One region of the Lysobacter sp. HA18 genome, then DNA from elsewhere that is predicted to be linked to it. Evidence: predicted binding sites of a transcription regulator. Region 1 holds the regulator's gene; each other region holds the start of a gene.
What was found. Region 1 encodes FliA, which starts transcription of late flagellar genes. Its sites were predicted from a motif close to TAAAGTTTNNCNNNCNNNGGCCGATAA; they were not measured.

Region 1 (7,707 bases):
AACCGAGGGAAATGTGGCGATGAGGTCGGGCAGGGCGAGCATGCGATGTCCTCAGGTACCGGCCGGCTTCGGCTTGCGCGCGCGGGCGCGGCTCTCGCGCTTGAGCGGCCCGGCAACGGGACACACCTCGGCGGCCCACGCGAACAACGTGTTCGTGAGGTGCTCAGGCACAAGCCGGAAGTAAACGAACTGGCCGCGCTTTTCGCGCTGGATCAGCCCGGCGTCCTCGAGGATGCGCAGGTGGCTCGACAGCGCCGGCTTGCTGAAGTCGAACCGCTCGCCGATCTCGCCGGCCGTCAGTTCGCCCTCGTTGAGATAGGCGAGGATCTTCCGTCGGGCGGACGACGCGATGGCTTCGAAGACGCGATCCACGGCGGCACCTATAGTTAATTAAGACGTTAACTATTTACCCGGCGCACGTGGAGCTGGTCAAGCACGTCCGCACGTGCGCCGACGACCGGTCGAAAACGACGAAGCCCGCGTCTCCGCGGGCTTCCGATATCTGCGTGCGGCTGCGAACGATCAGCCGTTCACCACCGCCCGCCGCGTGCGCACACCCGTTTCGTGCAGCGTATCGACGTCGAGGATCAGGGCCATGCGGCCGTCGCCGATGAGGCTTGCGCCCGCGTAGCCGGCCAGGCCGCGCAGGGTGCGGGGTAGGGCCTTGATGACCACTTCCTCGCGGCCGCGGACGCGGTCGACGATCAGCACGAAGCGCTGTTCGCCGGCCTGCAGTACGACGCCGGTGGACGCGCCCTGTGGTGCGGCGTCGAGGCCGAGCCATGCGCGCAGGTCGAGCACGGGCGTGGGTTGCTCGCGTAGATCAAGCACGCTCTGGCCATCGATCCACATCGCGTTGCCGCCGTGGTGTGCGAGCACTTCGACGACGCGCACCAGCGGAAGCGCATACACGTCGCCTTCGATCTCGACGAGCAGCGTCGGCAGGATCGCGAGCGTCAGCGGCACCTTGATCGCCATGCGCGTGCCGCGTCCGACTTCGGACTGGATGTGCACGGTGCCGGAGAGTTCACGGATCTTGCTCTGCACGACGTCCATGCCGACGCCGCGTCCGGAAAGATCGCTGACTTCGGTCTTGGTCGAGAAACCCGGCAGGAAGATCAGCTGCAGGCATTCGTCGGACGTCAGGCGCGCGGCGGCTTCCGGCTCGATCAGGCCTTTGCGGATCGCGCTGTCGCGGATCTTGTCGGGGTCGATGCCGGCGCCGTCGTCGCGCACTTCGATCATGACGTGATCGCCTTCCTGCTGCGCGGAAAGACGCACGTTGCCCTGCTCGTTCTTGCCGGCGATGCGACGCACTTCAGGCGATTCGATGCCGTGGTCGATCGCGTTGCGCACCAGGTGCACCAGCGGATCGGACAGCGCTTCGACGAGGTTGCGATCGAGTTCGGTTTCCGCGCCGATGACCTCGAGCTCGACCGTCTTCTGCACCTGTCGCGCGACATCGCGCGCAAGTTTCGGGAAGCGCGAGAACACGCGGCCGACCGGCTGCATGCGCGCCATCATCACCGCCGACTGCAGGCGGCTGGTCGCGGCATCGAGCACGGTGACGGCGCGGTCGAGGTCTTCGTCGCGCAGGCGCGGGCGGATCGTCTTCAGGCGATTGCGCGCGAGCACGAGTTCGCCGACGAGGTTCACCATCGCGTCGAGACGACGCACGTCGACGCGCACGGTAGTTTCACCGGCGTCGTTCGCGGCCGGGCTGCGACGTCCGCCAGTCGTTGGCTCGGGACGCGCGACCTGCGTGGGAGAAGGCGCGGGGGCGACCGCTGCCGGCGGCGGTGCTTCGGACACCACCACGGCGCCGGGAAGCGCCCCTTTGCCGTGAAACGCGTCGAGCAGCGAATCGAAATCGAGCTCGTCGAGATTGTCGGGAAGATCGCTTGCGGCGACGACAGGTGCGGCCGCTGCATGCGCGCTGTCGTGGCCATGCCCGTCGACATGCATGCTGTCGATGAGGATTTGCGGCACGGTCGGCAGCGGACGGCCCTGCGCGACGCATTCGAGCATGTCGGCGAGCAGGTCGATCGCCTGCTGCGCGCCGTCGAACGCGAAACCGTCGAGCGGCATCGAGCCGTTGCGCGCGACGTCGAGGCGATCCTCGACGGCGTGGCACAGCGTCACCATCGGCGGGAAGTCGAGGAAGCCCGCGCCGCCCTTGATGGTGTGGAAACCACGGAAGACGGTGTTTAGCGCGTCGCGATCTTCCGGCGCGCGCTCGAGCACGACCATCTGTTCGCCGAGCTGTTCGACGATCTCGCGGGCTTCGACGAGGAAGTCCGCGCAGATCTCGGTCATGCCGTCGCTTCCGCTCATGACGTCAGGTCCCTGGAATCAAAGGCCCAGCGCGGACAGCAGCTCGTCGGCGTTGTCCTGCGTGGCGGGCGTGGGATCGACGCCGGCGATCGCCGGGCCGTGGCCGCGATTGGAATGAAGATGCAGCGGCTCGTGCTGCGTGCCGACGATATCGCCAAGGCCCGCATGCACCGCGCGCACGAGTTCGACCACGCGCACGATGATCTGTCCGGTGAGGTCCTGGTAACCCTGCGCGAGCGACATCTCGGAGAAACGCGAACGAAGGCCGGCCAGCGCTTCACGCTGCGCATCGGTCTGCGGTTCGGGCAGCGCGCTCAGCAGTCGACCGCATTCGTCGATCAGATCGAGCGTGCGCATGCTCGAGGACTCGGTGAGCTGCACGACATGCTCGAGACGCGAGCACGCGTCCGGCAGCGAAGCCGCGCCGGTGCCGCGACCGTCATCACCCAGCGCAACGGACAGCTCGCGCGCAAGCCGCACGAGGCCCTGCACCAGCGGCTGCGTGCGCCACGAGACGAGGCCGTCGATCGCAGCGCGACAGCCCGCATCGTCGCCGCTTTCCAGCGAGCGCAGTGCGGACTGCAGCGTTTCGACGATGGCGTCGCGTTCGGGGGAAACGACGGCGGCGGCCGCGTTCATGCCGCGGCCTCGATGCGCTCGAAGATCTTGGCGAGCTTGTCCTGCAGCACCGCCGCGGTGAACGGCTTGATGACGTAACCGTTCACGCCGGCCTGCGCGGCTTCGATGATCTGCTCGCGCTTGGCTTCGGCGGTGACCATCAGCACCGGAATCTTCTGCAGCGCCGCATCGGCGCGCACATTCTTGAGCAGGTCGATGCCCGGCATGCCCGGCATGTTCCAGTCGGTGATGATGAGATCGAACTTGGCCTTGCGCAGCTCGACGAGCGCGCTGTTGCCGTCTTCGGCTTCGGTGGTGTCGAAGAAGCCGAGATCGTTGAGCAGGTTCTTGACGATACGGCGCATCGTCGAGAAGTCGTCGACGATGAGAATCTTGATGTTCTTGTCCATGGACGGGTTCCGGGCGTTCCTAGGTGAGCTATCGGCGTGGCGAGCGCGTTCTTGAGGCGCCGCGCTGAAATTCAGAAGCGAGAAAATCGCAGCGCGTCACAACGCGGGACACAACACGTGTGCGACGCGCATCACATGTCGCAATGTCGACCCCGGTAGATGCGCCGCAATGCTGACGGGTGCTCGCGCACCCGCGCTACATCACGCCTCGACGTGCTCCGCCGCCGTATCGCGCCAATCGCCGAGGCGACCGCGCAGGCGCAGCATCGCCTGGCCATGGATCTGGCAGACGCGCGATTCGCTGATGCCCAGCACCGCGCCGATCTCGCGCAGGTTCATTTCCTGCTCGTAGTACAGCGACAGCACCAGCTGCTCGCGCTCGGGCAGGTTGCCGATCGCTTCGCCGAGCGCCTGGCGGAACACGGTGTGTTCGAGTTCGCGCGCGGGCGTGACGTTGCAGCTGGCCGCAAGCCGCGGTTCGCCGTCGAAGTCGTCCATCTGCTCGTCCAGCGAAAGCAGCTGGCCGCGCGAGGCGTCCTCGAGCATGTGGTGGTAGTCGTCGACCGACACGCCGAGCACCTCGGCGATCTCCGACGAATTGGCCGCGCGGCCATTGGCCTGTTCGACCTGGCGCGTCGCCGATACCACGTCGCGGTAGCGGCGGTGCACGCTGCGCGGCACCCAGTCGCCACGACGGATCTCGTCGATCATCGAACCGCGGATGCGGATCGAGGCGTACGTCTCGAACGCCGCGCCCTGGTCGGCCTGGAAATTCTTGGCGGCCTCGATCAGGCCGAGCATGCCCGCCTGGATGAGATCGTCGACCTCCACGCTCGCCGGCAGACGCGCGGCAAGGTGATGGGCGATGCGACGCACCAGTTCGCCGTGGCGCACGACCACCGCGGTGGCATCGAAGCCATCGCTCGCGGTGCGCGTCTGCTTGTATTGATTCGCTTTCACTGCGGTCGCCGTCATGCTCATGCCGTCGCACTCCGCGCTGTGGGGATGAGTCGTTCCATGAAGAACTCCACGTGGCCGCGCGGGCCGGCAGGGGTCTGCCACTGGCCGGCGCGCTTGGCGATCTCGCGGAAGGCCATCGACGACGGCGCGGCCGGGAAGGCGTCGACGACGGCCTCCTGGCGCTGGATCGCGCGTCGCAGCCATTCATCGCGCGGGATCGCGCCGAGATAGTTGAGCGTCACGTCGAGGAACTTCGACGTCACGCGTTCGAGCTTGTCGTACAGCTGGCGACCTTCGGACGGATGACCGACCTGGTTCGCGAGCACCTGCACGCGGGTGAGGCCGCGCTCGCGGCTCAGCACCTTGATGAGCGCGTACGCATCGGTGACCGACGCGGGTTCGTCGCACACAACAACGATCACGTCCTGCGCGGCCTGGCAGAAGGTCAGCACGCTGTCGGCGATGCCGGCGGCGTTGTCGACCACCATCACGTCGATCGGTGCATCGAGTTGCGAGAACGCATGCACCAGCCCGATGTGCTGCGCCGGCGTGAGTTCGGTCATGTGACGCTTGCCGCTGGCGGCCGGCACGACGAGAAGTCCGTTCGGGCCTTCGATCAGCGTGTCGGCGAGTTCGCAACGGCCGGCGAACACGTCGCTGAGCGTGAAGCGCGGCGACAGGCCGAGCATCACGTCGACATTCGCGAGGCCGAGGTCGGTATCGAGGAGCAGTGCGCGGTGGCCGGCGTTCTGCAGGCTCATCGCGAGGTTCACCGACACCGAGGTCTTGCCGACGCCGCCCTTGCCACTGGCAACGGCGATGACGCGCACCGGGCCGGCGGCGTCGTTGGCGGGCGTGGCCATGCGCGTGGCGGCGATGGGATCAGGCGACGACATGGCGTTCCTCGGTGGCGAGCGGGTTGTCGGCGGCGCGACGGAGTTTTTCGATCTGGAGCACGAGTCGCGACGCATCCGCGGCTTCGAGGTCGGCCGGCACCTGCTGGCCTGCCGTCGTATATGCAAGGGGCAGGCCATGCTTGATCGCGACGGAAATCGCGCTGCCGAGGCGTCCGGTTTCATCGAGCTTGGTCAGCACGACGGCTTCAGGCGCGGCCATGCGATAGCGACGCACGGCTTCGGACATGTCCTGCTGTTGCAGGTTGGCCGGCAGCACCAGCAGCGAACGCAGGTTGCGCGTCGCACGCAGCCACGTGACCTGGCTGAGCAGCGCCTTGTCGCGCGCCGCGTAACCCGCGGTGTCGACGAGCACGAGCGGATAGTCGACAAGCTGGTCGAGCGCGTCGGTCAGGCCTTCGGGGCCTTCGGCTTCGCAGACGGTGATGCCGAGCTTGCGACCGAGCGCGTGCAGCTGTTCGCGTGCGCCGGGGCGTTCGACATCGGTGGTGACGAGTGCGACGTCGCGTGCGCGGTGGCGCTGCGCGAAACGTGCGGCGAGTTTGGCGAGCGTGGTCGTCTTGCCGGCGCCGGTCGGGCCGATCAGCGCGAACACGCCGCCGTCTTCGAGCGGTTCCGAACGCGCGATGGTGAGCATGCGCGCGAGTTCCGCGAGCAGCGGTGCCTTCACCTTCGCCGGTTCGAGCTTGGGATCGATACGCTGCGCGATGGACTGCGCGAGCGTGTCGTCGATGCCGTAGGCCTGCAGCGTTTCGAACGCGAGTGCGCGCGCCGGCGAACCGCGCAGGCGCTCGAGACCGAACTGGCCCATCTGGCGCTCGATCATCTGGCGCATCGAGCTCAGCTCGTTGCGCATGGCAACGATGGTCGGGTCTTCGGATTGATTGACGACCAGCTGCAGCGTCGGCGGCGCGGCGACGGTGACGATCTGCGCCTGCGCGACGACCGGAGCCGGCGCCTGCACCGCGGCCATCTCGGCCAGCGGGTCGAAGGCATCGACGTAGGTCTGCGGCTGGATCGTTGCAGCGACCGGCGCGGTGGTGACGAGTTCCGCGAAGGTCGGCGCGGCGACCGGAGCCGGCGTCGCAACGATGGTTTCGATGATCGGTGCGGGCTGCACTGCGACCGGCGCCGGGATCTCGACGATCTCCGCTTCGATCGGCGCAACCACTTCGGCAACGACGGCGACCGGTGCTTCGATGATCTCGTCGACCGACGCAGCGGCTTCGATGTGCGCCTGGGCGCGGGTCTGAACGTATTCGGCTTCGGCCTGCGCCATTTCGGTAGCGCGTGCGCTGAAGGTGGCGGTGTCTTCGTCGGTGAGTCGACGCAGCAGGCTGCGGAAGTCGTCACCCGGGCGCGCATTCGTCGTGTCGGCGTGTTCGGGCTTCGGCACCGGCGAGGCTTCGGGTGCCGGCTTGCGCAGCAGCGCCGACAGCGCCGGCTTCGGCTTCTCGACGTCGTTGACCGCAGCGCGGGCGCGATCGGCCAATGCGGTGCGTGCGGCGGCGGCGTGTGCCGAGTTGCCGCCGAGCGCGGCGATCATGGCGTCGGCACGCGACAGCGACCTGGGTTCGGGTGCACCGGCGGCGACGGTTTCACGTGCCGTGACCGGCAGCGAGGCGGCGGCGAACGCAGGCATTGCGTCGAGCGCGGTCGCGGGGCGCTCCGGCTCTTCGGACGCGTTGCGCAGCGCCTGCTGCACCAGTGCCTCGTCATAGTCGGTGGCGGCGACCACTTCGATGCCGCCATGCACGGGCTTGTTCGACAGGATCACGGCATCGGGACCGTGCTCCTCGCGCACCATCTTCAGCGCGGTGCGCATGTCCGGGGCGACGAAACGCTTGATTCTCATGCGACAGCCTCGATTCGGGCGGTGACGGTTTGCAGGGGCGTGCGGCTCATGCCGGGACTAGTGCAATGGCCGTGCCAGAGGCGGTACGACGGGAAAGCGTCGAACTTGAGCGGCGGTAGAGATCGGAAGAACCGGATTTGTGCGACCGCGTTCGCCGTTTGCCGGTGCGGCGTCAGGCGGCCGTCAAAGGAGGCGGCGACATCGCGTGAGGGCGACCGCTATTAAGCGCGGCAGGCTTTCGCCGTGCTGCGAGCACTGCCGCGCAAAGCACTGTGCGATTTCGTCGCGGCGGCTGTTCTTCGAGCTCCGGCCCGCCGCAGCGCGGCGGGCGTTCGTCATCGCCACGCGGCAGTGCCGCGTAGGCGGCGTTGCCTCACCCAGCCCGCCGCAGCGGCGGGCGTTCGGCGATGCCACGCGGCAGTGCCGCGTAAGCGGCGTCGCCTCACCCGATTGAACCCACCAACCGAAGGCGCTTGTCCTCAGGCACCTCGCCATACGCGAGCACCGCAAGCTGCGGCACGCTGTGGCGGACCAGTCGCGCGATAGAAGAACGAATCGGCGAGGGCACCAGCAGCACGGCCGGTTCGCCCTTGCCTTCCTGGCGGGTGACGCATTC
Region 2 (7,707 bases), 920 kb from region 1:
GCATGACTATCCAGCGTCGCAATGCGCGCTGGCACGCGTGCGCGAAGGCGATCCGCCGGTCGCCGAACGTTTCGAGGTCTACCTAGGCGCGCTCGAACTCGCGAACGGCTACCACGAGCTGACGGATGCCGCGGAACAGCGTCGCCGCTTCGACGCGGACATCGTGCGCCGCAACATGCACGGCGCCCCGAACGTGCCGCGGGACGATGCGCTGCTCGATGCGCTGGCGAATGGTTTGCCGGACTGCTCGGGTGTCGCACTCGGCGTAGATCGCCTGCTGATGGCGCTGCTCGGCACGTCCCGCATCGCCGACTTGCTCGCGTTCGATTTCGCGCGCGCCTGACGGCACATAAATGAACACCGGCCGGTCGCGATCTGGACGAGCAGCGTTCACCTTGGCGCGCTACAGTCGGTATGCAACGAACTGCTGGAGACGAACGATGGTGATGCGCGGAGCGATCGGTTTTGCGATCGCGGTCGGGGCATGCGTCGTCGCGCCGTCGCCAGCGCGCGCGTGGGGGCCGCCGCCCGACGGCCGCACCCTGCGTTGCGAGTCGTCCGATGGCCACACCAAGGAATGCCCGGTGGATGCCAGCGGCGGCGCGCGTCTGCTGCGCCAGCTTTCGAAGACGCCGTGCATCGAGGAACAGACATGGGGCCGCACGCGGCGCTCGATCTGGGTGACGCAGGGCTGCCGCGGCGAATTCCTCGCGGTGTCCGATGGTGACGGCCGCGGACCGATCGGCCCGATCGGTGGTGGCGAGCGACTGTTCCGCTGCGGCTCCGATAGTGGCCGCTGGACACACTGCACCACGCGCACCGGCGCGCAGGTCGAGATCGTCCGCCAGCTCTCGCGCTCGCAGTGCATCCGCGGGCAGTCGTGGGGAATGGATCGCGAAGGCGTCTGGGTCAGCGGTGGTTGCCGCGCCGAGTTCCGCATCGTCGGCGGCTGGAACCGGCCTGAAGCGGTGGCGCCGTCGCGCGTGCGCTGCGAATCCGACAAGGGCCGCATCCACAGCTGTGCGATCGCGCCGCGCGCGAATGTCCGCCTGCTCAACCAGCTCTCGCATACGGCCTGCATCGAAGGGCAGACCTGGGGCGTGGACGACCGCGGCCTCTGGGTCGACGGTGGTTGCCGCGCCGACTTCGAAGTCGGCGGCGGCGTTCTTGCGAGCGGTCGCTGACGCGCGACTGCCGGGCCGCCGCACCGCCGCGCTTAGAATGCGTGCATGGATCCCGCATTCGATTTCGACCGTTACGACCGCGTCCGTCCCATTCGCTGGACGGGCGACGCCCTTGAACTTCTCGACCAGCGCAAGCTTCCGTTCGCGGTCGAGTACGTGCGCTGCGACGACTACGCGGCAGTCGCGGACGCGATCACCAACCTGACGGTGCGCGGTGCGCCCGCGATCGGTATCGCGGCGGCTTGGGGCGCGGTGTTGGCGTCGCGCGATGTCGATGCGACTGATGGCGCGGACGCGATGCAGAAGCTCGATCCGGCGTTCATGCGACTCAACGCATCGCGGCCGACCGCAGTGAATCTCGCGTGGGCGCTCGCGCGCCTGCGTCGCGTCGTGCAGGCGGCGGGTGCCGACTGGCGCGACATACTGCTTCGCGAAGCGGAAGCGATCGCGACGGAAGACCTCGCCGCGAATCGCCGCATGGGTGCACTCGGCGCGGCCATGATCGCGCCCGGTAGCCAGGTGCTTACGCACTGTAATACCGGTTCGCTCGCCACTGCGGGCTTCGGCACCGCGTTGGGCGTGATCCGTGCCGGCGTCGCGCAGGGCCGCATCGACAAGGTGTACGCGGGCGAGACGCGGCCGTGGTTGCAGGGCGCACGCCTAACGGTGTGGGAACTCGAGCAGGACGGCATCGTGCCGACGCTCATCGCCGACGCCGCGGCCGCGCACCTGATGCGTACCGGTGCCGTGCAGTGGGTCGTCGTCGGTGCGGATCGCATCTGCGCGAACGGCGACACCGCGAACAAGATCGGCACGTACCAGCTTGCGATCGCCGCGCGCCACCACGGCGTCAAGTTCATGGTCGCCGCACCGTCGTCGACCGTCGATCTCGACACACCGAATGGCGACGCCATCCATATCGAGGAGCGCGAGGCCACGGAGCTGTTCTCGCTCGGCGGTGTGCGCACGGCGGCCGAGCGGGTCGAGGCATGGAATCCGGTGTTCGACGTCACGCCTCATGACCTGATCGACGTGATCGTGACCGAGCGCGGCGTTATCGAGCGCCCGGACGAAGCCGCGATGCGGGCGGCATTCGGGACCTGAGGATGGTAGTTCGGTAAGGCTAGATGTCCTGGCCGAACGCACAAAGGCGGCCGCTGAGGCTGCGTCGACACCGTGCTGTCGAGGCGGCGTGCCACCGAGCCATGTCACCAAGCTCAGCCGGTGTTGGGCCGTTCCGCCATCCGGTTCAGCGCCTCGAAACGGGCTTCCCGGTCGCAGCAGTTGCGACCCGTCTGAATCGCCCCGTGTTCCACGCGTAAGTGCTTGTTTTGCGGCCGGAAATCGCGTGCTTCCGGCCGCCGCGCGTGATAGAATTTCACCACTTCCGGACGCGTATCCGAAGGCATGGCACGGCCGCTTGGAAAGCGCCCGCACGCCACCCGCTTCGGCCGGCGCGTCCTCGCCCCAAACGGAATCCCGATGACGGAACTCGCCCGAGAAATCATCCCGGTCAATCTCGAAGACGAGATGCGCCGCAGCTACCTCGATTACGCGATGAGCGTGATCGTCGGCCGCGCACTCCCGGACGTGCGCGACGGCCTGAAGCCGGTGCATCGCCGCGTGCTCTACGCGATGCACGAGCTCGGTGCGCACAGCAACCGGCCGTATTACAAGTCGGCGCGTATCGTCGGCGACGTCATCGGTAAGTACCACCCGCACGGCGACACCGCGGTGTACGACACGCTGGTGCGCATGGCGCAGCCGTTCTCGCTGCGCTACATGCTGGTCGACGGGCAGGGCAACTTCGGCTCGATCGACGGCGACTCCGCCGCGGCCATGCGTTACACCGAAGCGCGCATGTCGCGCATCGCGCATGAGCTGATGGCGGACATCGACAAGGAAACCGTCGACTTCCAGCCCAACTACGACGAGAAGGAACTCGAGCCCACCGTCATGCCGACGCGTGTGCCGAACCTGCTGGTCAACGGTTCCGCGGGCATCGCGGTCGGCATGGCGACCAACATCCCGCCGCACAACTCTCAGCGAAGTCATCGATGCGACGATCGCGCTGATCGACAACGCCGACATCGACGTCGACGGCCTGATGGAGTACATCCCGGGCCCGGATTTCCCGACCGCCGGCATCATCAACGGCACCGCGGGCATCATCGCCGGCTATCGCACCGGCCGCGGCCGCGTGCGCATGCGCGCGAAAGCGGAGATCGAGACGATGGACAACGGCCGCGAGGCCATCATCGTCACCGAGATTCCGTACCAGGTGAACAAGGCGCGGCTGATCGAGAAGATCGCCGAGCTGGTGAAGGAAAAGCGCCTCGAAGGCATCAGCGAACTGCGCGACGAGTCCGACAAGGACGGCATGCGCATCTACATCGAGGTCAAGCGCGGCGAATCGGCCGACGTGGTGCTCAACAACCTCTATCAGCAGACGCAGATGGAGTCGGTGTTCGGCATCAACATGGTCGCGCTGGTCGATGGCCGGCCGAAGCTGCTGAACCTCAAGGAATTCCTCGACGCGTTCGTGCGCCACCGCCGCGAGGTGGTAACGCGTCGCACGATCTTCGACCTACGCAAGGCGCGCGCGCGTGCGCACATCTTGGAAGGCCTGACGGTCGCGCTCGCGAACATCGACGAGATGATCGAGCTGATCAAGACGTCGGCGAATCCGGTCGAGGCGCGCGAGCGCATGCTTGCCCGCACGTGGGAGCCGGGCCTGGTCAGCGCGCTGCTGGCGTCGGCGGGCGCCGATGCGTCGCGTCCAGACGACCTGCCCAACGGCGTCGGCCTGCTCGACGAGAATGGCGCGCAGCGTTATCAGCTCACCGAAACGCAGGCGCAGCAGATCCTCGAGATGCGCCTGCATCGCCTCACCGGGCTTGAGCAGGAAAAGCTCACCGACGAATACCGCGCGCTGCTCGAAACGATCCGCGGCCTGATCGAGATCCTCGTGAATCCCGATCGCCTGCGCGAAGTGATCCGCACCGAACTGCTCGACCTCAAGGCCGAGTTCGGCGACGCGCGTCGCAGCGAAATCCGTCCGAGCGAAGAGGATTTCGACATCCTCGACCTCATCGCGCCGGAAGACGTTGTGGTCACGCTGTCGCATTCGGGCTACGCCAAGCGCCAGCCGGTCGCCGCGTATCGCGCGCAGAAGCGCGGTGGTCGAGGTCGTAATGCGGCCAAGACCAAGGACGAGGATTTCATCGACCAGCTGTGGCTGGTGAACACGCACGACACGCTGCTGACGTTTACGAGCACTGGCCGCGTGTTCTGGCTGCCGGTGCATCAGTTGCCGGAAGCCGGTGCCACTTCGCGTGGCCGTCCGATCATCAACTGGATTCCGCTGGAAGCCGGCGAGCAGGTGCAGGCCGTGGTGCCGGTGCGTGAATACACCGAGGGCAAGTTCGTGTTCTTCGCGACGCGCAACGGCACGGTCAAGAAGACGCCGCTCACCGAGTTCTCGTTCCGCCTGCAGCGCGGCAAGATCGCGATCTCGCTCGACGACGGCGACGCGCTGGTCAACGCCGAGCTCACCGACGGCACGCGCGACATCATGCTGTTCGCGAGCAACGGCAAGGCCGTGCGTTTCTCGGAGTCCGAGGTACGCCCGATGGGTCGTACCGCGACCGGCGTACGCGGCATGCGGCTGGCCGAGGGCGAAGAGGGCACCGACGGTGCGCGCGTCGTCAGCCTGATCGTGGTCGATGGCGACGGCGACGTGCTGACCGCCAGCGAGCACGGCTATGGCAAGCGCACGCCGCTCGAGGAATACCCGTGCAAGGGTCGCGGCATCCAGGGCGTGATCGCGCTGAAGACGACGGACCGCAACGGCGAGCTCGTCGGCGCGATCCAGCTCAGCGACCACCACGAGGTGCTGCTGATTTCCGACCGCGGCACGCTGGTGCGCACGCGTGCGTCGGAGATCTCGCAGGTCAGCCGCAACACGCAGGGCGTCACGCTGATCAAACTCGGCGCGGAAGAATCGCTGCAGGCGATCGAGCGCGTCGACGTGTCGCTTGAGGAAGAGGACGAGATGCTGACCGGCGCGGTCGTGCCGACGGAGGAGGGCACCGATCCGACGATCGATCGGCACGTCATGAACGTCGCCGGCCATGACCTCGACGCCATCGCGCCTGACGACGCGGCGGACGACGAACCCGTCGCCTGATCGCGGATTCTTGCCACGAAACGCCGACCTCCGGGTCGGCGTTTTCGTTTGCGCCGCCCGTCGGCAAACGGGCACCCCGATGAACGTTTCAGCGCCCCGGAAGCGCGACGGGGGTCAAGCTTGAGCGGTCCCGGCCGTTAGGCCTTCGAGACGCTCCTATCGATCGCGAATGCGCCACCTGACCGCCCCATGCCGCCGAGTCCTGACTGACGTCGCTATACGCGCCGCCGGCCGCGTGCGCCCTGACGGAGCCACGGCACGATGAACGGCGCAACGGCGACGACGGATTTTCGCCAGGAACTGCGCATCACCACGGCGGGCCTCGAGCGCGGCATGTTCGTCAGCGAACTCGATCGCCCGTGGCTCGGCAGCGGCTTCGCCTTCGAAGGCCTGCTGGTCGACACCGAAGACGAGCTGCGTCGCCTGAAGGCGATGTGCAAGGAAGTGCGCGTCGACATCGCGCGCGGCAAGGCGCCGTCGCCGCAGTTCGTCATCTTCGACGGCGACTCTCCGGCGGCCGCGCCCGAGGCTGCGTCGCCATCGGCAACGAAAGGACCGATGCGCTCGATCCTGTCCCGCGTGTTCGGCGCCGAAACCGCCGCCGCCGAGAAGGCGCATGAAACGCTCGAAGCCGGCGTGCGCGACGTCATCGACGGCCTGCGCAGCGGCGGAAAGCTCGACGCCGACAAGCTGCGCGAAGGCGTCGACACCATGCTCGACTCGATCACCCGCAACCCGACCGCGTTGCCGTGGGTGATGGAAATGCGCCGCAAGGGCGACTACGTCTACCAGCACGGCATCGCCTGTTCGATCTGGGCGGCGGCGTTCGGCCGACACCTCGGCCTCGAGCGCGACGACCTGCGCGATCTCGCGCTCGGCGCGTTGCTGTGCGACGTCGGCAAGGTGCGCCTGCCCGATTCGCTGCTCACCAAGACTGAAGCGATCGACGACGACGACCTGCAGCGCCTGCGCGGACATGTCCGCGAAAGCCGCAGCATCATGGAGGAGACACCGGGCCTGTCGCCCATCGTCCACCAGATCGTCGAAAACCATCACGAGCGACACGACGGCTCGGGTTATCCGCGCGGCCTGCAGGGCGCATCGATCCCGATGTTCGCGCGCATCGCCGGCATGGTCGACAGTTACGACGCGATGGTCAGCCAACGTCCGTATGCACGCGCACGATCGCCGCACGAAGCGGTGATGGAGCTGTACGAGACGCGCGACCGCCTGTTCCAGTCCGAACTCGTCGAACAGTTCATCCGCACCTGCGGCGTGTATCCGACGGGCACCCTGATCGAGCTTTCCGATGGGTCCGTCGGTGTGGTCATGTCAGTCAACACGCTCAAGCGCCTGCGCCCATCGGTGATGCTGATCCTCGCGCCCGACAAGCAACCGCTCGCGGAATTCCGGCTTATCGACCTCGCCGAAGTAGCGACCGACGCTGACGGCGCGCCCTTGAACGTGCGCGGCGGACTGCCGGCCGGCGCCTACGGCATCGACCGCGCCGCGCTGTTCCTGGACTGACGCGTGCTCGCGGCAAACAACGATGAAGTAACCGGTCTGCGCGATCGACGCGGGTTCCTGCCGTTGCTCGGTCGGCACGTCGTGCATGCGTCCGACAAGCGCATCGCGATGGCGCTGCTCATCATCGATATCGACGGCTTCGCGCAGATCAATGGCGTGCATGGGTTTGCCACGGGCGACCGGCTGCTCAACCATCTTGCACGCCAACTCGAATTCGTTACACGTCCGCAGGACTACGCTGCGCGCATCGGCGACAACCGCTTCGCGCTGATCCTCACCGGCATGATGAATGCCGGGCATGTCGAACTGGCCGTGCAGAAGTTGTTCCGCCTGCTCGCGCGACCCATGCGCGAAGGGCAGGCGGAATTGCATGTGCCGGTGACGGTCGGCATTGCCATGGCGCCGCGCCACGCAACGCATCCCGAGTTCCTGCTGCGCCGCGCCGAAGCCGCGCTGTCGCGTGCGCGACGTGCGGGGGTTCGCTACATGTCCGCGCCGGACACGGCGGGCGACGTCGACATCTCGGATCAGTGGGACCTCGAAGTGCAGCTCGGCGGCGCGATCGAGCGCGGCGAATTGTCGTTGAATTTCCAGCCGATACTCGGCGCCGGCTCGCTGGTACCCGTCGGCGCCGAAGCATTGATGCGATGGAACAGCCGCACGCGCGGCATGGTGCCGCCGTCGGTGTTCATTCCCGTCGCCGAACGCATCGGGCACATCAAGAAGCTCACGGTGTGGGCGCTGAACACCGCGCTGCGGCAGGCGTCGCAATGGAAGTTCCCGTCCGGCCCGCCGACGGTGTCAATC
Region 3 (7,707 bases), 2.5 Mb from region 1:
ATTCGTGGTGAATGGTCGCGCCTGTTCGTACCGATCGTCGTGCTGCTGAGTTCGGTTGCCGCGTGCAGCGCGATGGGCCCCGCCGACGCCGGCATCGTGCACGCATGCCAGCCGGGCAATGCCGATGCATGGATCGGCCGCGCGGCGAGCGCGAGCATCGTCGACCAGGCGCGGCAGGCCAGCGGCAGTCGCAAGGTTCGCCTCGTGATGCCGGAACAGACCGCGGGCGATGACGATCCCCGCATCGATCGGCTCAATCTCTATCTCGACGACGGCGCGCTGATCACCCGCACCACCTGCGGCTGATCGGTCCGCGTTGACGCGGCCTTATGCTCGAGGCGGCAGTCTTGCGGTTCCGCTCGACCGCTGGAGTCCGCATGACCGCCACCGTCCGCACGACCGCGCTGCTGTCGCTCGTCGTCGCCCTCGCCGCCTGCACCACGACGCCCGAGGCGCCGCCCATGTCCGATCCGATGCCGCCCGCGGCCACGCAATGCAATGGTGACGCCGCGCAGTCGCTGGTCGGCCAGCCGGCGACGCCGCAGAACGTCGAGACTGCGCGCCAGCGTGCCGGCGCGCAGACCGCGCGCGTGCTCAAGCCGAACCAGGCGGTGACGATGGAATACATCGAAGGCCGCTTGAACGTGTATGTCGACGCGTCGAACGTAATCACGCGCATCGCCTGCGGCTGATTTTCAGTTCGACATAGCCACGCGGCCGGCAGCGAAGCCGACCATCGCGCCCTGCAGTTCGGCGGCGACGTTGTCCAGCGACGCCGACGCCGCGCTGACTTCCTCCACCAGCGCCGCATTCTGCTGCGTGGTTTCCTCGAGTCCGCGCAGCGCGGCGTTGATCTCGCGCATGCCGTGATCCTGTGCGCGCGTGGCTTCGCTGATCGAGGCGATGAGCTGCGTGCTGCGCGTCACCGCTTCGAGGATGGCGCGCATCGCGCGATCGGCTTCGGTCACGCGCACGCCGCCTTCGGCCACCGCTTCGCCCGACTCGCCGAGCATGCGCTTGATGTCCTTGGCCGATGCGACGCAGCGCTGCGCAAGCGCGCGCACTTCCGATGCAACGACAGCAAAACCGCGGCCGCGGTCGCCCGCGCGCGCCGCTTCAACCGCTGCGTTCAGCGCCAGGATGTTGGTCTGGAATGCGATGCCATCGATGACCGCAAGCACGTCCATCACGCGGCTGCTCGACTCGCGGATGCGCTGCATCGTCGCGGTCATGCGGTCGACCGCCGCATGGCCATCGCGCGCGGCGCTGGACATGCCGACAGCAAGCGTGTCGGCCGACTGCGCGTTGCTTGCCGTCTCGTCCACCGACGCAGCGATGCGACCGAGTGCGGCGGCGGTCTCCTCGAGCGCGGCGGCCTGCTGTTCGGTACGGCGCGCGAGGTCGTCGTTGCCGAGTGCAATCTCGCCCGCGCCCGCCGTGATCGACTGCGAGAACGTCTCGACGCGCTTGACCAGGATCTGCAGGTCGTTCGCGAACTGCACCTGTTCGGTCACGTCGGTCGCGTACTTGACGATCTTGTAGGCGCGGCCGGCGCCGTCGAGGATGGGGTTGTAGCTGGCCTGCAACCAGACCGCGCGTCCGTCGCGCGTGCGGCGCTCATAGCGGCCGCTGTCGGCTTCGCCGCGCCCGAGCCGCGCCCAGAACTCGCGATACGCCTTGCCTTCGCGGTCGGCCGCCGGCACGAACATGGAATGGTGGCGGCCGACGATGTCCTCGCGGGCGTAGCCCATGGTGCGCAGGAAATTGTCGTTGGCGTCGAGCACCGCGCCGCCCAGGTCGAACACGATCACCGCCTGCACCTTGTGGATGGCCTGCAGCTGGCTTTCGAAGTCGGCGTTCCGGTTGCGCTGCGCAGTGATGTCGGTGGCGAACTTCACCACCTTGATGACGCGACCGTCCGCGTCGAGGATCGGGTTGTAGCTCGCTTCGATCCACACCTCGCGGCCGTCACGCGTACGCCGGCGGAACTGGCCCGAGCGCACGTCGCCCTGCGCGAGCGACGCCCAGAACGCGCGGTACTCCGCGCTCGTGCGTTCGACGGAGTCGACGAACATCGAATGATGCTGGCCGGTAACGTCGGCCGCGGCGTAGCCCAGCAGCGCAAGGAAGTTGTCGTTCGCGCGCAGGATGCGGCCGTCCACTTCGAACTCGATCACCGCCATCGACCGCTCGATCGCGGCGATCTGGCCGCCGGTGTCGATGTCGCGCTGCTTCTGCGCGGTGATGTCGCTGGCGAACTTGACCACGCGCACCGCGCGGCCGGCATCGTCGAACAGCGGGTTGTACGTGGCCTGCAACCAGACCTCGCCGCCGCCGGGGCGCACGCGCCGGAACTGGCCCGACACGAACTCACCGCGCGCGAGCGACTGCCAGAACGCGCGGTACTCGTCGCCGGCGGCGATCGCCGGGTCGACGAACATGCGGTGGTGCTTGCCGCGCACGTCCTCCAGGCGGACGCCGAACGTATCGAGGAAGTTGGCGTTCGCATCGAGCACGTGGCCGTCGAGATCGAACTCGATCACCGCCTGCGAGCGTTCGATCGCGGCCATGCGCCCTTCCAGATGCGCGTCGCGGCGACGCAGGCGCAGGTGGGTGAGGAAGCTGCGGGGCTGCGGCGAAGTCGACATCGGCGGGCGTCCAGTGGGGAGGGAGGCGACGATCCGCGTAGGTACGGAAGGTCGCCGCTCGCGCTATCGACGCATTCAGCGAAAGCTTTAGGGTGCGGATCGGCAATCCGTGCGACCGATCGTCTTTCGTCCCACGGCCGCTGCAGATACCGGCGCTGCGGCCGTTACCGGCCCTGTCCGCGGGCCCGTGAAGTGCTCCGCCGTGCCGTCCCGGAGCCGCCATGCTTGCCCCCACTTTCCCCGACAACGAAGCCGGCCGCGTGCATGCGATCGAACGCATGGACTTCGTCGGTCCCGAGCGCGACGAACGCTGCCAGCGTTATGCGCGGCTGGCGCGCGTGGTGATGGACACGCCGATCGCGATGGTGACCATCGTCGGCCCGGACGCGCAGTGGTTCCGCGGCTGCGAGGGCCTGGCGGTGAGCAGCACCCCGCGCGCGGTGTCGTTCTGCGGCCACACGATCCTGCAGGACGGGCTGTTCGTCGTACCCGACGCACGCGAGGACGCGCGCTTCGCCGACAACCCGCTGGTCACCGGCGAGCCGCGCATCCGCTTCTACGCCGGCTGCCCGATTGTGCTGCCCGGCGAGTTCGCGGTCGGCACGCTATGCGTCATCGATCGCGAACCGCGTGCGCCGTCCACCGCGCAACTCGATGCCTTCCGCGACCTCGCCGACTGCCTGCGCAGCGAAATGACGACGCTGCTGTCGGTCGCCGACATGAACGACGTCGCGAAGCAGCTCTTCCACCTGTTGCCACGGCACGGCGGCTGAGCGACTGCAGCTGACGCGGCGGTCGTCGCCGGGACTGAGTGATCGGTGTCGCGCGACGGCGTTCGCGCGGCTGCCACACCACTTACGCCGGCGGCGCACTCGCCTGCGTGACGGCCGTCTGCGGCGAACGAACACGCGTTCTCTTGCGCAGCGGCGGGTTCTCCGCGGTCGCGCGCGTGCGTCGACGCGTGGTACGCAGCGCCTTCTTCGCGGCACGCGATGCCGACGCGGCGCGCTTGCGCGCATCGCGCAGGAAGCGCAGCGCCGCGAGCTCCCAGCTGCGGCCATTGCGTGCGCCCGCGGTCATCTGCTGCAGTCGCCCGCTGCGCCAGCCTTCGAGCACCGCCGGGTCGACGTACGCCTTTCGACACACAGCCGGCGTATTGCCGAGCACGTCGGCGACTTCGGAGATGACCTGCTTCTCGATCGACGTGAGTTCGCGTTCGCTTGCATCCTCCGGCACGTCGATCGCGGCGAACTTCTCGATCGCGGCGAGCGTGCCGCCCCAGGTGCGGAAGTCTTTCGCCGTAAACGCTTCGCCGAGTGCTTCGCGCAGGTAGTCGTTGACCTGCGACGAACCGACCGGCTGCGTGGTGCCATCGTCATCCACGTACTGGAACAGCGACTGCCCCGGCAGCTGCTGGCAACGCTTGACCAGTTTCACCAGCTGCGCGTCATCGAGCACGATCTCGTGGTCGAGCCCGGACTTGCCGCGGAACGCGAACTTCGCGCGGCCGCCGCGCAGGAAGCCGACATGCCGGTTGCGCAGCGTGGTCAGTCCGAACGATTTGTTGCTGCGCGCGTAGCAGTCATTGCCGACGCGGATCAGCGTGCGCGCCATCACCGACACCACGATCGCCAGCACCTTGTCGCGAGGGAACCCTGGCAGCGCGAGGTCCTTCGACAATTTGCGACGCAGCCTGGGCAGCGCTTCGCCGAACGCGACGATGCGCTCGAACTTGCCGTCGCCGCGGACCGACGCCCAGTCCGGGTGGTAGCGGTACTGCTTGCGGCCCTTCGCATCGCGGCCGGTGGCCTGCAGATGGCCGTCAGCATCCGGGCAGATCCACACGTCGGTATAGGCCGGCGGAATCGCCAGCGACCGGATGCGCGCGAGCGTGTCCTCGTCGGTTACTGCATCGCCGTCGGCGTCGACATAGGCGAAGCCCTCGCCCTTCTTCTGGCGACGGATGCCCGGTTCGTTATCGCTGACGTAGACCAGCCCAGCCTGGCGCGCGGCGAGCGCGCCATCGGGGACGGCGGATGCGGGAACACTCATGGCGACCGAGCATCCGCACGTCCCCGTCAAGGACGCGCCAACCGGTCGCGTGCGTTCAGGCGGTGGCGGGTTCCACGCTCGCGGCGTGGCGTCGCGCGTGGCGCATCGCGATCACCCATGCGCAGGCGAGCACAGTCGCTGCCAGGAAGAACGCCGCACCCGGCAGGTACACCGGCGCGCTCTTGCCGATGAAGAAACCGAACGTGGCCGCGTACGTCATCGGCGCGACGATGCCGATCAGGCTGACGAGGCTCATGATCGCGCCCTGCAAACGGCCCTGGACGTCGGCGCCGACTTCGCGCGTCATCAGCGCCTGCGCGGCCGGTTGCGATACCGCCCACAGCGCACTGATCGGCAGGCCGAGCCAGAACATCCACGGCTTGGCGGCGAGGCCGTAGATCGCGAAACCGATCACGCCGCATGCGAGGCCGATCGCCATCGCGCGTTGTTCGCCGAAGCGCTTGATCATGCGGCCGACCAGCAGTGCATTGACGATCACGCTGAACACGCCGACCACCGCGAGCACGTAGCTCACGCCCTTGGGGCCCCAGCCGTAGCGCACGTCGCCGTAGAGCACGAACGTGCTCTGGTAGACGTAGTGCGTCGATGCCGCGAGCAGCACGATCACGATCAGGTCGGTGATCTGCGGATAGCGACGGACCATGCCCAGCGATGCGAACGGCCGCGTCTGCGACCAGTCGAAGCGCTTCGCACGCTTTTCCGGTGCGAGCGATTCCGGCAGTACGAACGCGCCGTAGCAGAAGTTGATAAGCGACAGGCAGGCCGCGGCCCAGAACGGCGCGCGCAGGCTGTAATCGCTCAGCAGCCCGCCCAGCACCGGGCCGATGATGAAGCCCAGCCCGAACGCCGCGCCGATCATGCCGAACGCCTTGCCGCGCTGGTCCGGCGGCGTGACGTCGGCAATGTACGCATTCGCGGTAGTGAAGCTCGCCGATGCGATCGCGGAAATGATGCGGCCGACCATCAGCCACGCCAGCGTCGGCGCGAGCGCCATGAATACGAAGTCGAGCCCGAGGCCCAGGCAGGAAATCAGGATCACCGGGCGACGCCCGAAGCGGTCCGACAACGCGCCCTGGATCGGCGACGACAGGAACTGCACCGCCGCGAAGACCATGCTGAACAGGCCGACCCAATAGGCCGCGTGCTCGATGTCGCCGCCGTTGAGCTTCTGCACCAGGTGCGGCAGCACAGGAATGATCAGGCCGAACGACAGCACGTCGATCAGCACGGTGACGAAGATGAAGGCGAGCGCGGCGCGGCGCGCGGGCGACGGTTGGGCGTCCACGGCAATCCGGGTCTGGGAGCAGGCGCGCAGTCTAGCGCCGCGGCCCCACGGCCGCGCCTGCCGTCAGTCGCGTTGTGCCTTCGGTACCGCCGCGGCGCGCGTGCCCGGCGGGCTCGGAAGCTCCGTTGCCGTTTCGGGCTGAAGTTCGGGCCGTTCGCGCCAGTTGCGCGGCAGCCGGTTGTGGATCTTGGTCGCGGCGATCGCCGCATGCCCGACCGCGACCGCGATCTGGTTCAGCGCGCTCACCACGTCGCCGACTGCGTACACGCCATCGACGCTGGTCTGCTGGTCCTCGCCGACCACGATTTCGTCGCATTCGTCGAGTTCCAACCCGAGTTCGCGCGCGAGGTCGACGTTCGGCGTGCTGCCCAGCGTCGGGTATAGCGTGTCGAACACCTGCGCGTTGCCGTCGTGGTCGCGCACCACGGTCTTGCCGTTCTCGAACGCGAGCTTGGCGGGCTTCGGATGCACGTCGATGCCCGCGCGCTTGGCCTGCTCGATGCTCTCGTCCGACGCCTCCCTGTCTTCGCTCGCGATCACGCTGACGTCGTCGGAGAACGTGCGCAGGAACAGTGCATGGCTGACGGTGCTGTCGACTGGCCCGTACACCGCGACGCGGCAGTCGCTCGCTTCGTAGCCGTCGCAGACCGGGCACAGGCGCACGGCACCGGCAGCAATCGCGTCTTCGAGATCGTCCAGCGGCGGCATCACGTCGACGATGCCGGTCGCGAGGATGACGAAGCGCGCGCGCCAGCGTCGACCGTCGGCAGCCGTGGCTTCGAAGACATCGCCATCGCGATGCAGGCGCGCGATGCAACCGTCCTCGATGGTCGCGCCGTAACCGGTCGCCTGATCGCGCTGCTGCTGGAGCAGCGTGCTGCCGGCGACGCCACGCGGAAAGCCCGGGCAGTTATGGCTGGTCGGAATCCATCGCGCGCGGCTCTTGCCCGCATCGACCACGAGGATGCGGCGGTGATAGCGCACGAGGTACGTCGCGGCGGTCAGCCCGCCGGGCCCGGCGCCGATGATCAGGCAGTCGAGAACGTCGTCCGTCGCGCTCATGCGGCCTCGAGCAGACGCAGGCCGAAGCGATCGCCGGGTGCGTTCCAGCGGTGCGTCACGCGCATGCCGGCGCGTCGCGCGAGATCGTCGAAATACGCATCGGTGTACTTGTGCGAGATCTCCACCACGATGGGTTCGCCCGCATCGAATACGAAGGCATGGCCTGCGACGTGCACCACCTGCGCGCGCCGGCTGACGATGCTGGTCTCGATGCGACTGTTCACCGGCGACCACACCGCGCGATGCGCGAATGCGGCTTCGTTGAAATCGGCGCCGAGCTCGCGGTTGAGCCGCGTCAGAAGATTCAGCGTAAACGCCGCGGTGACGCCGGCCGTATCGTTGTACGCCGCTTCCATGTCGGCGACGTCCTTGACCAGATCGAGGCCGATCAGCGCGACACCGTCGTCGCCCATGGTTTCGCGCATGGCCTGCATGAGGTCGAGCGACTGCGCGTCGTCGAAATTGCCGAGCGTCGAGCCGGGGAAAAACACCAGCGAGCGCGCGGCCTGCATGAAAGCCGGCGGCACCGGCACCGGCCGGGTGAAGTCCGCGCACACCGGCAGCATCTGCACGTCGGGAAATGCGTCGGCGAGTCGCTGCGTGGAATCGAGCAGCGTTTCGCGCGAGATCTCGACGGGC

Region 2: ACVWWW_RS08375 (HD-GYP domain-containing protein) is a predicted target of FliA. The motif match lies at 5,488-5,514, and genes of this name have one in related genera.
Region 3: ACVWWW_RS00300 (methyl-accepting chemotaxis protein) is a predicted target of FliA. The motif match lies at 2,712-2,738, and genes of this name have one in related genera.

The regions. Positions count from the first base shown of each region.
Region 1 is NZ_JBSRZL010000001.1:2,570,442-2,578,148, reverse strand. It holds gene ACVWWW_RS12725 (DUF2867 domain-containing protein) at 1-42, opposite strand, end outside; gene ACVWWW_RS12720 (metalloregulator ArsR/SmtB family transcription factor) at 52-372, opposite strand; gene ACVWWW_RS12715 (chemotaxis protein CheA) at 523-2,316, opposite strand; gene ACVWWW_RS12710 (protein phosphatase CheZ) at 2,353-2,973, opposite strand; gene cheY (chemotaxis response regulator CheY) at 2,970-3,362, opposite strand; gene ACVWWW_RS12700 (RNA polymerase sigma factor FliA) at 3,564-4,337, opposite strand; gene ACVWWW_RS12695 (MinD/ParA family protein) at 4,340-5,218, opposite strand; gene ACVWWW_RS12690 (AAA family ATPase) at 5,205-7,091, opposite strand; gene flhA (flagellar biosynthesis protein FlhA) at 7,534-7,707, opposite strand, start outside.
Region 2 is NZ_JBSRZL010000001.1:1,651,787-1,659,493, forward strand. It holds gene epmA (EF-P lysine aminoacylase EpmA) at 1-343, shown strand, start outside; gene ACVWWW_RS08355 (DUF3011 domain-containing protein) at 441-1,184, shown strand; gene mtnA (S-methyl-5-thioribose-1-phosphate isomerase) at 1,230-2,288, shown strand; gene ACVWWW_RS08365 (hypothetical protein) at 2,402-2,593, opposite strand; partial or broken gene gyrA (DNA gyrase subunit A) at 2,667-5,373, shown strand; gene ACVWWW_RS08375 (HD-GYP domain-containing protein) at 5,635-6,900, shown strand; gene ACVWWW_RS08380 (bifunctional diguanylate cyclase/phosphodiesterase) at 6,904-7,707, shown strand, end outside.
Region 3 is NZ_JBSRZL010000001.1:65,886-73,592, forward strand. It holds gene ACVWWW_RS00290 (hypothetical protein) at 1-306, shown strand, start outside; gene ACVWWW_RS00295 (I78 family peptidase inhibitor) at 378-692, shown strand; gene ACVWWW_RS00300 (methyl-accepting chemotaxis protein) at 696-2,648, opposite strand; gene ACVWWW_RS00305 (GAF domain-containing protein) at 2,870-3,421, shown strand; gene ACVWWW_RS00310 (DNA topoisomerase IB) at 3,504-4,700, opposite strand; gene ACVWWW_RS00315 (TCR/Tet family MFS transporter) at 4,756-6,012, opposite strand; gene ACVWWW_RS00320 (NAD(P)/FAD-dependent oxidoreductase) at 6,070-7,068, opposite strand; gene egtD (L-histidine N(alpha)-methyltransferase) at 7,065-7,707, opposite strand, start outside.